Regions from separate parts of the Pseudalkalibacillus sp. R45 genome, predicted to be linked through region 2. Evidence: riboswitches for the same ligand, from Rfam matches in the RefSeq annotation. Region 2 holds a riboswitch; the other holds the start of a gene.

Region 1 (8,828 bases), on a different contig from region 2:
ATCATGCGATGACGAAGGAATTGGAACAGCGCGTAGTCAAAGGCCTGGGATTCCGCGGGAAAGTGATGGGACGGATGATATTCGATGGTGTTGAAATCATGGGTAAAGACATGGCTGATGGCGAGTACCACGTAAAAAGCATCTCAATAAATGGGCAACCTTTGGATCCAGAAAAAATATACGTCATTGGTGCCATTGATATGTTTACCTTCGGTCGTTTGCTTCCATCTGTCCATTATGCCGAGGAAAAAATCTTCTACTTGCCGGAGATGCTGAGGGATGTCCTTGCTTGGAAGTTAAAAACCTTTGAAAGATAGGCACTACGCCAACACGCTTTGTACTACTATGACATATTGATAGTATAGAAAAGGAGCGTGAGAAAAGATGATTACGGTCACTCCTATCGAAATCGATGGGCATCTGTTTACAGGCGTGACAGTGGCATTACCGAAAACCAACTTCATGTCGATCAGCAATGACAAAGGATATATCATGTGTGGTGCACTAGATGTGGCGTTGCTGAATGAAAAATTGGCTGAGCGGAAAATAATCGCAGGGCGGGCTGTAGGTGTACGAACCCTCGATCAGCTATTGGAAGCTCCGTTAGAGTCCGTTACGTTAGAAGCCGAAGCAATTGGTATCACTAAAGGTACAAGTGGACGGGATGCGCTGCTTAAAATGGCTAAGTTATGATTCTGTCCAAATTAATAGCTATACAACCCCCAATCATTGCATACATATAGCAATAGATAGGGGGTATTTTTATGTGGAGAATACGGAGGCGTCCCCGAAAACGACCTCTTCCATTTCAATATGTCTTCATCATATCGTTCATCATATTCACTTTACTAACCGCACAGGCATTGTGGCTTGTAGATAAAGGAATCGAGCCTACACTCATGCAGATTGCAGAGACAGAGACCGCAGATATGGCGCAACTTGCAATCCAAAGTGCTGTTAAAAACAGGATTGTAGATGCTGGTAAAACGGACGGTCTCATTAATGTCACCTTAGATAATGAAGGCAAGGTTGCATTGGTAGGTACGGATCCAAAGGTCGTTAATGAGGTTCAATCTCTTGCAACAGCTAATGTTCAATCTTTACTCGAACAGATTGAACAAGGGAAAAAGCCGGATTTTGCAAACTTTGCTGGTATTGAAGTCAACAGAGAAGATGAATTTTCTAACGGCATTTTCACTGAAATCCCCCTAGGTCGAGCGACGGATAATGCTCTACTTGCCAACCTCGGACCAAGTATACCGGTGCGTTTCCGAGTCATCGGAAGTGTGGAATCAAGCTGGAATGAATCAACAGAGAATGCAGGCATCAATACGATTCATTTACGGGGATGGATCGAAGTCATCGTAAGGACCCAAATTGTTGTTCCGTTTGAAACAAAAGAAAGAGTGATTAAAACGAATGTCATGTTAGTTTCTCAATTAATACCTCAGGATGTGCCGTATTACTACCATAAAGGGGATGGCAGCTCAGGTGCTCAGCCAGTCATACCAATCAATCCGCAGATCGATATCGAAAACAAGAACAATGATGATAATAACCAAGAAAACAGTAATGAAGCAGAAAAGAAAAAAGAAGAGAACACCAATTGATTTTATACGACTCCTCACAACCCTTGTATTTTTATAGCTAATCATTTAAAATATTTAATGGCGCAAAAAATATCATAGACCTTATCATCAGATGAGGTAGTGGAGCAAAGAACATCAGTACAATGATGCGAGAAAGACATCGATGACCATCACTGGAAAGGGTTATTTGCCGAAGCAGTACACTTTTGTCGAAAGGTTTACTGTTGGGGTTGCATCTAATAGGTGTAGCACTGTCACTATCCGGGAAGATTGGATAGTGGAGAACTACGTGATCGATGGGGGATAACTGTTACTTACAAGGTAACGATAGGTTATTTTCTATCTATCGTTGCCTTTTTTTATTTCATCCATCGATTAATTAATAGGAGGAGAACATTATTCAATGGAAAATACAATTTATTCTTTGATTCCACCGTTACTTGCATTACTTATGGTGGCCTTGACGAGAAAGGTGTTGTTGTCACTTGGGACAGGCATCCTCGTCGGAGCATTCATGCTCAACAACTTTGATATATTGGCGAGTTTCACCCAAATCTTCGAAATCGTACGTGATCTTTTCATCACGCAGAATGATGCAGGCGCATGGGAAGTGAACACGTGGAATGTATTCATCCTTTTATTCTTATTAATTCTTGGCATCATGACATCATTAATTGCGATTGCTGGGGGAAGCCGTGCCTTTGGTGAATGGGCGATTAAAAAGGTGAAGACCCGTGTTGGCGCTCAAATCTTGACGATCGTTCTGGGTATCATCATTTTCATTGACGATTACTTCAATTCTCTAGCAGTTGGGAATGTAAGTCGTCCATTGACGGACCGCCATCGTATTTCTAGAGCAAAGCTTGCGTATTATATCGATTCGACCGCTGCGCCTGTCTGTGTCATTTCACCTGTTTCAAGCTGGGGCGCGTATATCATCGGTTTGATTGGTGGTATTCTTGCCACTCATGAAGTAGCTGGAATAGGCGCGCTGGAAGCCTTTGTGAAAATGATTCCGATGAATATTTATGCACTTTCAGCACTGTTGCTTGTGTTTGCAACAGCGTTATGGAATATCAACTTGTTCTCAATGAAGGCACATGAAGAAAGGGCGATCAATGAAGGACAAGTATTAAACCCGGATAACAAAGCGGTGCCTGGTCAACAGATTGGGTTGCCTGAGAGCGATAAAGGAAAAGTAGGGGATCTGATCTGGCCGATCGTTGCGTTGATTGTTGGGACAGTCGCTGCAATGCTTTATACCGGTGCCCAAGCAACTGAAGGAAATGTCACCTTACTTTCCATGTTTGAAAATACCGATGTTGCGAAATCACTTGTTTACGGCGGATTGTTCGGATTAGCTGTCACGATTGTTCTTTTCTTGATGAAAAAATTGCCTGGAAAGCATTTCGGAACAGGTATTTGGAAGGGAATCCAATCCATGCTTCCAGCTATCTACATTCTGATTTTTGCTTGGGTAATCATTGCCATCATCGATGAAATCGGAACAGGAAAATATTTAGCTGGGATTGTAGATGACAACATTAATATTGCGTTCCTGCCTGTATTGTTGTTCTTGATCTCTGGAATCATGGCTTTTGCTACAGGTACTTCGTGGGGGACGTTTGGTGTCATGCTTCCGATAGCTGGAGAAATTGCAGCAGCGACTGACATTAGTTATATCCTTCCTGTACTGGCGGCAGTTCTTGCAGGATCCGTTTTCGGTGACCATTGTTCACCAATATCCGATACGACGATCCTTTCATCAACGGGAGCGGGAAGCAACCATATCGATCATGTGATGACCCAATTGCCATATGCGCTATTGGCTGCTGTCATCAGTTCGGTCGGATTCCTTATTATTGGTTTTACACAAAGCGTCACGTTGTCACTGCTGGTATCACTTGTGCTCGTGATCATTGTGGCTTTCATATTGAAGAAGATGAACTTCACAAGTATCGAATCACCGCGAGAACAAAACTAATTGATTTATCTTAAAAAGCTGACTCGAATGGGTCAGCTTTTTTGTTGTGAAGAAAAAGTGTGGACGAAGGTGACTAATTGGGACAGGAGGCAGTGGAAAAAGCAAAAACCTGTCCCGTAACGCTGTAATACGGGACAGGAACGAGAGGAAAGAGCATAGAGCTGTTCCGTAACGATGTTATACGGGACAGGGGCCAAAGGAAAAAGCGAAGAGCTGTCCCGTAACAGTACAATACGGGACAGGAGCTAGAGGAAAAAACGAAAGTCTGTCCCGAAACAGGTCAATACGGGACAGGAGGCAGAGGAAAAAGCGAAGAGCTGTCCCGTAACAGTACAATACGGGACAGGAGCTAGAGGAAAAAACGAAAGTCTGTCCCGAAACAGGTCAATACGGGACAGGAGGCAGAGGAATAAGCGACCCCCTGTCCCAAAACAGGTCAATATGGGACAGGAACAGACGAAAAGAGCGTGCGCCTGTCCGAAATGATCGATTAGCGATCTAAAACAAGCGATAGTACCATTGACTCCAGTCCTTCTCCACGATAATCTTACGGGTAGAAATCCAATCAGTCATAACTCCAACTCTGAGAAAACAGCGGATAACCGAGAACCCCCACCTCAGGAAAAGAATATTTTATGAAAAAAATGTAATAATATGTAGTATATTTATACCAAAACTGCAAATCTTCTATATAGACATTTATCACTAATTTTTTTGAAAATTCTTTGACATGTCTCTATTAAAACAGCTATACTATAATCGAAATAGTCAGAAAAAACTAAAGTTTTCAACTGTCGACTTTAGTAACAAAACATTAGAGAATGGGGGAGTAATAATGGAGAACAGAGCACAGTGGGGCACTAGAGCAGGATTTATTTTAGCAGCTGTCGGATCCGCAATCGGCCTCGGAAACATATGGCGATTCCCTGCGGTAGCTTATGACAACGGTGGAGGAGCTTTCTTTATTCCGTATTTGATCGCATTACTAACTGCCGGGATTCCGTTATTAGTAATGGAATTTACCATGGGTCACAAGTACCGGGGATCTGCACCGCTTACCTACCACCGTATGAATAAAAAGTCTGAGTGGATTGGTTGGTGGCAAGTCTTTATTTCGTTTGTCATTTCTACTTATTATGCAGTCATCATTGCATGGGCTATTTCATATTCGATTTTTGCCTTGAACCTTAAATGGGGCGAGGACACAGAAGGTTTCTTGTTTTCGGAGTACTTGAATCTAAGTGCACCGGGTGAAGTAGGAAGCTTGGTACCAGGGGTATTCATTCCATTATTAATCGTTTGGGTTATTACACTGAGTGTACTTTTTAAAGGTGTTAAAAAAGGTATTGAAGTAGCAAATAAGATTTTCATACCAGCACTTGTCATCTTATTCTTGATCATCGTTATTCGGGCAGTCACATTACCTGGTGCTGCGACCGGTTTAGAAGCTTTCTTTAAACCGAACTTTGATGCGATTTGGGATGGGAAGGTCTGGGTTGCGGCTTATGGGCAGATATTCTTCAGTTTATCAATTGCATTTGCAATCATGATTACTTACTCGAGTTACTTGCCGAAAAAGTCCGATATTACGAATAATGCATTCATCACAGGATTCAGTAACTCAGGATTTGAGCTTTTAGCAGGTATTGGAGTCTTTAGTGCTCTTGGATTCATGGCAGTATCAGCTAACGTGCCAGTGGATGAAGTTGTCGCTGGAGGAGTGGGTCTTGCATTCGTGGTCTTCCCGCAAATCATTAACCAATTCCCAGCGCTTAATGAATTATTCGGGTTCTTATTCTTTGCGTCATTAGTCCTTGCGGGTCTATCTTCATTGATTTCAATTGTGGAAACTTATGTGGCTGGTATCTCAGAGAAGTTTGGAACTTCACGTACAAAGGCTGTATTTGTCGGTGGAGGTGTTGCAGCACTAGTCTCAATCCTATTTGCTACACAAGGCGGCTTGTTCTTCCTGGATGCTGCAGACTACTTCATCAACCAATTCGGTATTGCTCTTGTTGGTTTAGTTGAAGTAATCGCAGTTGCATGGTTCTTGAAGAAACTTACAGATTTCCAAGGACATTCGAATGGAATTTCAGATATACGCCTTGGTGGATGGTGGAAAATATGTCTAGGTATCATTACGCCGGTCATCCTTGGTTACATGATGTTCCAACTATTCAAACAAAACTTGATGAGGGAATTTCCAACGGAGACCGGGAACTACGAAGGGTATTCAAACTTCTTCATCTTCTATTCCGGATGGGCTGTTGCAATCGGAGCTGTAGTCGTTGGAATTCTCTTCTCCTTGAAGAAGTGGAATAGTAATACTTCTCTTGAGTCAGAAAAGGAGGTTAACTAAATGTCTGGTGGAGCAATTACAATGATGGTCATCGGAATGGTTGTCCTTTGGGGAGGTTTAGCTGCAAGCATTGCAAATGCGGTGAGAACGTCTAAGCAAAAATAAAACGAAAAAAAGATGGGCTGGAAATGATTCAGCTCATCTTTTTTTTCACTTAAAGAAAGTATAATCACTTTCTTCAGTATAAGTGCAACTATGGCTCAGCCTTCGCCAAGGCTTGTCTTTGCCAAGTTTTCTTTAGTGGTTTATTTTTTATTACGGTCTTGCCGTTCCCACGCTTTGAGGTAGGGATACGGGTCGAATGACCATTCGTTATAACCATTGTCACGATACATACCATAATGAAGATGCGGAGGAAATTTACCAGCTGTCCCTGGTGGTCCATATCCAGAGCTCCCAACGTAACCAATCGTTTGGCCTGGCTTGACCACAGAGCCTTTCCCAATACCCTTTTCGAACCCTTTCAGATGCGCGTAATAATGGTAGACGTTGTTCAAGTCACGAATCCCGACACGCCACCCTCCAAAACGATTCCACCCTGCGATTTCCACTATGCCATAAGTCGTTGCTCTTACAGGTACACCGTAGTCCGCAAAAATATCAGTTCCTTCATGGATGCGAAGTCCACCAAATCCCCGGCGATCTCCCCAGGTGTTCCGGAAGCTATAGTTAGCCCTGATTGGAACAGGAAATGCACGCTCGTAAAGACTCAAGGTTTGGTACTCACGGTAAACCTTCGCAATTCCCATGATGATGTCGACGGTTTTATCACGATGATAGTGATCCCATAAACCGATTTTAATGTTTTCTTCATCAAAACCGTATGCCTGAAGGTAATGAGCAAATGTATATAACACATCCTCATCATTATTTCGATCTGCTTTTCCATCGTTATTTCCATCAAGTCCTACGCCGCCGAATAATGAAATGGTCGATGCATTTGTATCATCCAAATTCGGGTTTAATGGTCCTACCCATTGTATTGGTGAATAGTAAATACCGATCAATCCTTCTTCTTCTGGAAGGTCTTTTTGGGCACGCCTGATGGATCGTTCATATTGATCGATCGCCCCCAAATAATACCATGGAATGGAGGTGAGTGCCTCCATTTTATGATAAAGCGCGTAACGCCCCACATCTTCTTTCTGATATGTCTTTTTTGCTTCAGCTATTTCAGTTGTTCCAATGTTTACACCTATTATGAAAATGACTAACAATACAATTTTTTTCATACAGGGAATTCAGTCCTTTCCTGTATCTTTTCATAATGTTAGTTTGTATTGAATTAGGCAAATAATGATTATCAAATGTTGGAAAACCAGACATATGCTCGGATAATGGAACTTGAAGCAACAATATGATACAGTAGAAACGTATTAGATTAACGCATCAGAGTAAGAGTCACTCAATGCCGGAATCTTAAACTAATCCAATACTGGAGTGAGTTAGATGGCGAAAAAAGAAGAACATATTCGAAAGCCCGAATGGCTTAAGATCAAATTAAATACAAATGAAAACTACACCGGTCTTAAAAAGATGATGCGCGAGAAGAACTTACATACGGTTTGTGAAGAAGCGCGTTGCCCGAACATCCACGAGTGCTGGGCGGTTCGTAAAACAGCTACATTCATGATTCTTGGTGATGTATGTACACGTGCTTGCCGTTTTTGTGCCGTCAAGACTGGTTTGCCCAATGAACTGGATTTACAAGAACCAGAACGTGTCGCTGAGTCTGTTAAATTGATGGGACTCAAGCATGCTGTCATCACAGCGGTTGCTCGTGACGATTTGAAGGATGGCGGTTCAGGAGTCTATGCTGAAACGGTACGTGCTGTACGCCGTGCAAATCCTTTCTGTACAGTTGAAGTACTTCCATCTGACATGATGGGGAAATATGAAAACTTGAAGACGCTGATGGATGCTCGTCCTGACATCCTGAATCATAATATTGAAACTGTTGAAAGATTGACACCAAGGGTCCGTGCACGTGCCACATACGAACGTTCTCTTGAATTCTTGCATCGAGCGAAAGAAATGCAACCGGATATTCCCACAAAATCAAGCATCATGGTTGGACTAGGGGAAACGAAGGAAGAAATCATTCAAACGATGGACGATCTTCGTGTCAACAACGTTGATATCATGACGATCGGACAATATCTGCAACCGTCTAAAAAGCACTTGAAAGTTCAGAAGTATTATCACCCGGATGAGTTTGCGGAGCTTAAAGAAATTGCGATGTCAAAAGGCTTCAGCCATTGCGAATCCGGTCCATTAGTACGGTCATCTTACCATGCAGATGAGCAAGTCAACGCAGCATCGAAACAACGTCAACAAGAAGCAAAGTAAATACAAAGTTAAAAGAGGTCGATTCGTGATGGAAGTAACTTCCCTTGGGTCGATCTCTTTTTCGTATTTAAAGAAAGTAAAAATACTTTCTTCAATATAAGGGTAACTAAGGCTCAGCCTGCGCTAAGGCTTGGCTTAGCCAAGTTTTCTTTATTAGATGATAGCTTTTTTCATATGCGTATATTTTTGATTTTGGTTTTAATACGGTAAGAAACTGGCATTTTCATAACGTCAATTTAGCGTTTTTGAATTTATACGGACAGAATGAGGGCTTTTCGTGCCGTCAAATCAGCATTTCTGAGTTTATACGGTAAGAAAGAGGCCTTTTCGTTACGCCAATTCAGGTTTTCTGTATTTATACGGACAGATAGGCGCTCATTTTATGTGTAGACCTGTTTTTAATACGGGATGTCCGGAATAGTTACTACTCCTTGCGAAACTATCTGCACAATACAAAAGCGACCCGCATCAATTCGGGTCACTTTTTTTATTTCATCCCTTCTGACATTCCTTTGCCTTCCAATTCACCATCTTTGTTAGGGTCTGT
Region 2 (8,828 bases):
CTTCTGTAAAAAGACTGTTTGAGATGTCAGGCATGTTCAAGATCATCCGACTTGAAGATAGTGAACAAAAAGCTTTGCACACGCTGGGGGTGGCATAATGAAAAATGTCATGAAAATGGAATTCTCTGCACGTAGTGAAAATGAATCATTTGCAAGGGTCACAGTTGCATCCTTCATCGCACAACTCGATCCTACTGTAGATGAATTGACTGAAATCAAAACGGTTGTTTCAGAAGCCGTTACGAATGCAATCATTCATGGATACGATAACAACGCTGATGGAATGGTTTATATCGAATGCATTTTAGATGATGGTTGTGTTGAATTGATGATCCGTGATGAAGGAGTCGGAATCGATGATCTGGATGAAGCTAGACAGCCATTATTCACAACTAAGCCAGAACTTGAAAGATCCGGGATGGGTTTTACAATCATGGAAAATTTCATGGACCAAATCGAAATTGACACAGAAAAATCTTTCGGCACCACGATCCGTTTGAAGAAGTATCTGACAAATCATAAAGCGCTTTGTAATTAAGGAGCATAGCCTATGGATTTGGATGTCAAACAAGATAAAAAAAACACGTACCTCAATGACAAGGAAATGAAAGAATTGATCCAACGAAGTCAGGAAGGCGATCAGACAGCGAGAGATACCATCGTAGAGAAGAACATGCGGTTGGTCTGGTCTGTTGTACAACGCTTTTTGAACAGAGGGTACGAACCGGATGACCTTTTCCAAATTGGAAGTATCGGTCTGCTTAAATCTGTAGATAAATTCGATCTTAGTTATGACGTAAAATTTTCGACTTATGCAGTCCCGATGATCATCGGAGAGATCCAGCGGTTCATAAGGGATGATGGAACAGTCAAAGTAAGCCGATCCTTAAAAGAACTCGGTAATAAAGTCAGGAAAGTACGGGATGAACTATCGAAAGAGTTTAGCCGCAATCCTACCGTGAATGAAATTGCGACGAAACTTGAGATCAGTCCTGAAGATGTCGTGATGGCACAGGAAGCTGTCCGTGCCCCATCATCGATTCATGAAACCGTTTATGAGAATGATGGAGATCCGATTACATTGCTTGATCAAATTTCAGATCAGGGTGATACGAAGTGGTTTGATCAGATTGCTTTGAAAGAAGCAATCCAGACGCTGAATGAACGTGAGAGATTGATCGTCTATCTCAGATATTATAAGGATCAGACGCAGTCTGAGGTAGCTACAAGGCTTGGAATATCACAAGTTCAAGTTTCCAGGCTAGAAAAGAAAATACTCCGTGAGATGAAAACCCAGATGGACGAATAAGTCGTCTATCCGGGTTTTTGTTTTGTGTGTAACAAACGAAATTAACGCCATATCTGGGGAAAGCCGCCAAGCCGCCATGTTAACGGACATCAGAGCCGTTATTTGTGACAAAACCGCTGTTTCTGAAACTTTAACGGACACCACAGCCGTTATTTGTGAACAAAGCAGCTGATTTCCTATGATATTTTCGAAATAAGGTCCCTGGTGTCCGCTAAGTTTGTAAAATTCCATTATTTTGGGTAAATAAGGTCTCCTGTATCCGTTAACAGGATAGTGCAACTTGCGAGGTCGACACTTTGATTAACATTTTTGTATGCGTCCACCCAGAATCATTTGGTTCGATCCTCCTCGCCAGTTTACAGTGACCTTCGTGCCTAACCCGGTTACTTCCGCTTTTGGTTTGCCTGTGGAAATGGAGTGAATTTCGCAAACATCAACAATATAGAAAAATAAAAAATCGTGTAGATTATCATAGATTGTTGACTATAGTCCGCAACAAAAACTGTAAATTCCTCTTTTATCTACCGCTTTTTTCTCCACATTACCACAATTTCCTTCAAATATACCGTCATTTTTCTTCATTACATCCTTACCTTATTCCTGAATTTATTTAACTGCTCCTATCCAAAAGGTAATTACTGGATAGGTTGGGCATCCAGAATGAGAGTGGTTTGGAAGAAACATACTACATATAAACGAATTGGCATAAAAGGGGGACTTTCTTTGGAAGTTGAAGCGGTTTATTTACGTATGCGGCATAGGCTTCTTGCTTCTCCTGGACAGACAATACGAATTAAAGATCTTGCTCAACTCGTCGGCCCTGAAAATGTCATTCAAGAAATTGGTCATATGACAGTTCATAAAATCACGGTGGAAGATAAAACCATCGTTATCATCGATCTTATGAAAGTTCTAAAGGCCATTAAAGAGCGATTTCCGAGTTTGGATATTCAAACTGTCGGTACACCTCAAACGATTATAGAAGTCCAGTATAAGCAATCGAAAATTACTGGGGTTTATTTTGTGGTCGTTTGGCTCTTGTTATTCATTGGCGCTGCACTTGCGATTATGAATTTCCATGAGGATGTCAGCATGCAGCAGGTTCACCAGAAGATTTACTACCTGGTCACAGGACGGAAGAACGAATATCCGCTTCTTTTACAGGTTCCGTATTCTTTTGGGCTTGGATTAGGGATGGTGCTCTTTTTCAACCATATTTTCAAGAAACGTTTCAATGAAGAACCAAGTCCACTTGAAGTGGAAATGTTCAACTACCAACAGGATTTGGATCAGTACGTCATCATGAATGAGAACAAAGAAAACGAGAAGAAAGCTCATGACAATTAAAATTATTATCGTCATGTTGATAGGTTTAGGAGGAGGCCTCGCAGTAGGAGCAGGTTTCGTTGCAATTTTGACGGTTTTCGGTATCATTCCACGGTTGATGCAAATCACAAAAACATATTCAAAATTAAGAGGCTATGAAATCGGCATCATTGCAGGCGTCTTATTATCAAGTTGGTATGGATTGAGAGATCTCACCATCTCTTCTAGCCATTGGTTTCTGATTCCGATCGGTATTGCAAGCGGAACTTTTATCGGAATGCTGGCTGCTGCATTGACAGAAGTGTTGAATGTACTTCCAATCTTGATGAAACGTGTCGGGTTCAAAGAACAAGTTCTCATACTCCTGATGGCAATTTTGTTCGGAAAAGTAGTAGGTTCACTGTTCCATTGGATCTTCTTCGTACATCTGTGATTTTTTAAAAGGTATAAAAGGAGCTGTAAGACATGGGTAAAAACAAACTTTCACCAGAGCAACAAGCTTATAAAGAAAAAATCAAACCTTTACAACCACAACCTCCGTATATATGGAATTGTATAAAAGCCTTTCTGATCGGGGGGCTAATATGTGCGATTGGACAGGGGATTACGAACTTTTATATCACCTTCTTCAATTTTACGGAGAAGACTGCAGGGAATCCGACAGTTGCAACCCTGATACTTGCTGCAGCATTGCTAACTGGATTCGGGATCTATGATAAGATCGGCCAATTTGCTGGGGCGGGGTCCATTGTTCCAGTCACAGGATTCGCAAACGCAGTAACAAGCGCAGCTCTGGAACATAAAAGTGAGGGAATCGTGCTTGGTGTGGCAACGAACCTTTTCAAGTTGGCAGGAGCTGTAATTGTTTTCGGTGCTGTTGCGGCATATGTGATCGGGATGATCCGTTATTTATTCCAGATGGTATTTTAAGCCCTAGGAGGATAAACAACAAATGAAACTTACAGGTAAACAAACTTGGACATATTCGAAATCGCTATATATCAATGCAACTGGTACTGCTGTTGGTCCAGATGAGGCTGCAGGTCCGTTGAGTGAAACTTATGATATCACGTTTGATGAACTCCATTGTGGCCAAGCAAATTGGGAACTAGCAGAACGTCATTTGATGGAACAAGCGATTGATATCTGCTTGCAAAAATCCGGTAAAACACCACAAGATATGGATTTGTTTCTGTCAGGAGATCTTATCAACCAAACTGTCATTGCCAACTATACAGCACGTAAAAACCAGATCCCTTTCTTAGGAATGTTCGGAGCTTGCTCTACATCGATGGAGACTCTTGCGTTAGCCTCTGCATTGATCGATGGAGATTTTGCCAATACAGTGCTGACAGCGGTTAGCAGTCACAATGCCACTGCGGAAAGACAATTCCGATATCCGACTGAATATGGCGGGCAAAAACCAGATACCGCAACCTATACGGTAACGGGGGCAGGTGCATCGATTGTCAGTACACAACCATCACCGATCAAAGTTACCATGGCTACCATAGGCAGGGTTTTGGATTTAGGTATTACAGATCCCTTCGATATGGGTTCAGCCATGGCCCCTGCTGCTGCGGATACGATTGCTGCACATCTGGAGGATACAGGCCGTAAGCCAAGTGATTATGATTTGATCGTGACCGGTGACCTATCAGCAGTCGGTTCACCGATTTTACTTCAATTGCTACAAGAGAAAAATCATGATTTATCCTCCAACCATCAGGATTGCGGCTTATTGGTGTATCGCCCTGATCAACCCGTATTTGCAGGAGGGAGCGGGTGTGCATGTTCAGCAGTTGTAACGTATGGACACCTACTCAAAGAATTGAAAGAAGGGAAGCTGAAGCGGATTTTTGTTGTAGCCACAGGAGCCTTGATGAATCCGACGATGGTCCAGCAGAAAGAAACGATCCCTACAATTGCCCATGGCGTCGTTCTGGAAGCTGCTGATGGAGGTGGTATGAATGGTTGAGTATTTTATTGCATTCGTAGTAGGTGGGCTCATTTGTGTAGTGGGTCAGCTGTTGATGGATATTTTCAAACTTACACCGGCTCATGTCACCTCCGGCTTTGTTGTAGCAGGTGCTACCCTTGATGGATTCGGACTTTACGACAAATTGATCCAGTTTGCAGGTGCAGGAGCGACAGTTCCTATTACCAGCTTCGGACATTCCCTCCTTCATGGAGCGATGGCAGAAGCGGATGAACATGGGTTTATCGGGATTGCAATGGGTATTTTCCAGTTGACTTCTGCTGGAATTTCATCAGCTATACTGTTCGGTTTCATCGTGGCTGTTCTTTTTAAACCAAAAGGATGATTGGACATGAAAAAACGAGTCATCATGATTACCGATGGAGATTTATACGCTTTAAAAGCGGTGGAGCAAGTTGCCAAAGATATTGGAGGGCGTTGTATTTCCCAGTCCTGGGGAAATCCGACCAGAATAACAGGAGAGGAGCTCGTCACAATGATCCTTTCAACTCCATATGATCCTGTGCTGGTCATGTTTGATGATTGTGGATATCGTGGGGAAGGTCCTGGAGAAACGGCGATGCGTGAAGTAGCGAATCATCCTGACATCGAAGTGCTCGGAGCAATAGCGGTAGCCTCCAAGACCCATCTGGCTGAATGGACACACGTGGATGTAAGCATCGATCGTTTTGGCGAGTTGTCGGCTTACGGTGTAGATAAGAGCGGTTTGCCAGATATGGAATTTGGCCGTTTGGATGGTGACACAGTTTATGTACTTGATGAACTGGATCTCCCGTTCATCGTTGGTATTGGAGATATCGGTAAAATGTATGGCGTCGATACCGCTGAAAGAGGAGCCCCGATAACCAGGCAAGCGGTCCAGCTCATCTTAGAAAGGAGTGCACAGAATGCATCCCAAAAAAGAAGAAACACCGATTCATAAGAAAATTGCAGAGAACGAAGAGTTTCTGAAAAATAGGATGGGGATTGGACAAAGCTTTGACGTCGGTGTTCGCAAAATGAACATCTTGAATAAAGAAGTCCAAATATATTACTGCACAGGTTTGTGTGACAGTGAATTCATCATTATGCTTTTAAAAGAATTATTGGATGCCGATCATGAATACCGTACAAGTTCTAAAGCGAAAGATGTTATCAAAAATCATCTTGCGCATCAACAGGTTTCTACTGCTAAAAACCTTGATGAGGTTATTGACCGTGTCCTATCAGGATTAGTAGCTGTATTAATCGATGGCCACAATGAAGGATTTATCGTCGATGTAAGGAGTTATCCTGGCAGATCACCTGAAGAACCTGATGTAGAAAAAGTCGTCAGGGGTGCCCGTGACGGATATACAGAAAATATTATAGAAAATACAGCATTGACTAGACGCCGTTTAAGGGATGAACGCCTACGGAATGAAATCATGCAAGTGGGAGATCGTTCAAAAACAGATGTTTGTATTTCTTATTTAGAAGATGTGGCTGATCCTGGATTGATCGAGACGATCCGCAAAGAATTAAAAGGCATTCGAATCGACGGTATCCCCATGGCTGATAAGACAGTGGAAGAATTTTTGGTAAAGCAAGGCTGGAATCCCTATCCGCTGGTTCGATATACAGAGCGGCCGGATGTAGCTGCAACTCACCTGTTGGAAGGGCATGTTCTTATATTCGTAGATACGTCTCCTAGTGTGATCATTACCCCTACGACATTCTTCCATCACGTCCAACACGCAGAAGAATATCGCCAAACACCAATGATTGGTGCGTTTCTAAGATGGATACGTTTTGGAGGCATGCTGGCTTCGCTTTTCTTATTGCCGGTTTGGTTATTGTTCGTCCTAAATGAAAATCTACTTCCAGCAAACCTTGATTTCATAGGACCCACCAAAGACTCGAATGTCCCGATCTACCTTCAAATCATTTTTGCAGAACTGGGTATTGATGTCTTAAGGATGGCCGCAATTCATACCCCATCCGCACTTTCGACGGCAATGGGATTGATTGCTGCTGTATTGATCGGGCAAATTGCAATCGATGTCGGACTATTCGTCTCGGAAGTTATCCTGTATGTCGCACTGGCTGCGATCGGTTCGTTCTCAACACCGAGTTATGAATTAAGTGTCGCCAATAAGATTGTGAGGCTGATTTTGATCACACTCGTCTTCCTTTTTGATGTCCCTGGATTCATGATCGGTTGTACTTTGGTATTGCTGTATATGAGCAGTATCAAAAATTTGAACACACCATATTTATGGCCTTTCATTCCTTTCAATCCGCAAGCTCTGATGCAGGTTTTGATCAGAGTGTCTGTCCCATTATCGAAGGTCCGGCCAAGTATTGTGCGTCCACAGCAGAATAAAAAACAATCAGATGCTTGAAATCAGGTGTTGATTCAAACGATCAGTTATGCTAAAGTAGTTTTTAATTTAATAATTGCCTCATTCAACGTAATGGGGTAGAGGCGCAGAGAGAATGAGTAGTTGTTCATAGCCAGGGGGGCGATGACGGACAATAAAAGGTCGATTTGCCGAAGCAAGCTTAATCCCAATTAAGGTTGCTGGGCCGTTGCTGAACAAGTAACGGACTGTCACTACTAAAGTAGTGGAGAGCTATTCCGACTGATGAGGGTACGGGTGAAAACCAGTTTTTATGTACCACTGCATAGGCTGGTTTTTAGTATTTTTATCAGTTAATACGCTCTCTCCAAATAGAGAGAGGAGAATACGATCAATGGCATTTTTAGGAACTGGGAAAATGAATGGACTCGGACATTTGGAAATCGGCGGGGTAGATACGATTGATTTGGCGAAAGAATTCGGAACACCCCTTTATGTATATGATGTTGCGAAAATCAGAGAACAAGCACGGGCTTTTCAATCTGTTTTTAAAAAAAGGAAAGTTGATGCCAAGGTTGCTTATGCAAGTAAAGCCTTCTCGAGTGTTGCAATTGTCCAGGTGATGGATGAGGAAGGTCTATACCTTGATGTCGTATCAGCCGGGGAACTCTACACTGCACTTCAAGCAGGCTTTCCGACTGAAAAGATTCATTTTCACGGGAACAACAAGACTCTTGAAGAACTTCAGATGGCTGTAAAAGAGGGAGTAGGCTGTATTGTTGTCGATAACTTTTATGAATTGGATTTGTTGAAACAGGTAGGGGAAGAGATGAACAAGGTGATTCCTGTCCTTTTGAGGATAACACCTGGAATTGAAGCACACACGCATGATTATATTCTGACTGGGCAGGAAGACTCTAAGTTCGGTTTTGATATTGTAAGTAAACAAGCAGATCAAGCATTGCTTGAATGCCTTGATTCAGATCATTTCGAAGTCCTCGGTGTACATTGTCATATCGGATCACAGATTTTCGAAGCGGATGGTTTCGTGATGGCTGTTCAAAAAGTGTTCGATCAGCTTTCAGAATGGAAAAGATCGAATAATTTTGTAGCGGAAGTCGTCAATCTAGGTGGAGGATTCGGGATCGCCCATACATCAGATGAAACCTCGATTTCGATTGAAAATGTACTTAACATTTTAGTGGATGAAGTTAAGAAACAAGTTCAGGAACATGATCTCCATATGCCGGAAATTTGGATCGAGCCTGGACGTTCGTTGGTTGGTGAGGCAGGCACGACTTTATATACAATCGGCTCGGAAAAAAGAATTCCTGGTATCCGAAATTATGTCGCTGTTGATGGAGGAATGACGGATAACCTCCGACCAGCACTTTATCAAGCAAAATACGAAGCGGTCGTTGCAAACCGCCTGGAGCAAAAGAACATGCAGACAGTCTCGATTGCAGGTAAATGCTGTGAGTCGGGAGACATGTTGATCCATAACATCGAACTTCCGAAAACCTCTCAGGGAGATATTTTAGCGATGTTCTGTACAGGAGCATATGGTTATGCAATGGCGAACAACTACAATCGATTACCAAGACCTGCAGTCGTATTCGTGGAAAATGAAGAAGCGCAGCTGGTCGTTGAAAGAGAGTCTTATCAGGATCTGATCCAACACGACAGACCACTTAAAAAAACACTCGTATCAAGCACATAAGGACTGTCCTAAAAGAAAAGTGTCAGACACCTCCAACACACCATTTTATGTGATTTTCCTCAAAATGGTGTTGAATTCGGAGAGACTCAGGCACTTTTAGGATACCGCTCTTTATCTTTACTTCTCTAAATAAAAAACATACAATGGAACTAC

What was found. Region 2 has a riboswitch for lysine ahead of lysA (diaminopimelate decarboxylase). Riboswitches for the same ligand answer to the same signal wherever they lie in the genome.
Region 1: linked by a shared signal. The riboswitch ahead of ACTWQL_RS01740 (Na+/H+ antiporter NhaC family protein) and the one ahead of lysA (diaminopimelate decarboxylase) in region 2 are both predicted to bind lysine.

Annotation. Positions count from the first base shown of each region.
Region 1 is NZ_JBQQCL010000001.1:326,771-335,598, reverse strand. Features, by position in the region: gene ACTWQL_RS01755 (bifunctional metallophosphatase/5'-nucleotidase) at 1-317, shown strand, start outside; gene ACTWQL_RS01750 (YunC family protein) at 385-693, shown strand; gene yunB (sporulation protein YunB) at 765-1,610, shown strand; lysine riboswitch at 1,700-1,885, shown strand; gene ACTWQL_RS01740 (Na+/H+ antiporter NhaC family protein) at 1,993-3,573, shown strand; gene ACTWQL_RS01735 (sodium-dependent transporter) at 4,409-5,932, shown strand; gene ACTWQL_RS01730 (methionine/alanine import family NSS transporter small subunit) at 5,933-6,037, shown strand; gene ACTWQL_RS01725 (M23 family metallopeptidase) at 6,178-7,164, opposite strand; gene lipA (lipoyl synthase) at 7,382-8,281, shown strand; gene ACTWQL_RS01715 (YhcN/YlaJ family sporulation lipoprotein) at 8,769-8,828, opposite strand, start outside.
Region 2 is NZ_JBQQCL010000016.1:14,016-22,843, forward strand. Features, by position in the region: gene spoIIAA (anti-sigma F factor antagonist) at 1-98, shown strand, start outside; gene spoIIAB (anti-sigma F factor) at 98-538, shown strand; gene sigF (RNA polymerase sporulation sigma factor SigF) at 551-1,309, shown strand; gene ACTWQL_RS19785 (stage V sporulation protein AA) at 2,033-2,656, shown strand; gene ACTWQL_RS19790 (stage V sporulation protein AB) at 2,646-3,068, shown strand; gene spoVAC (stage V sporulation protein AC) at 3,101-3,565, shown strand; gene spoVAD (stage V sporulation protein AD) at 3,588-4,613, shown strand; gene spoVAE (stage V sporulation protein AE) at 4,606-4,959, shown strand; gene ACTWQL_RS19810 (stage V sporulation protein AE) at 4,966-5,556, shown strand; gene ACTWQL_RS19815 (spore germination protein) at 5,522-6,997, shown strand; lysine riboswitch at 7,068-7,239, shown strand; gene lysA (diaminopimelate decarboxylase) at 7,350-8,675, shown strand.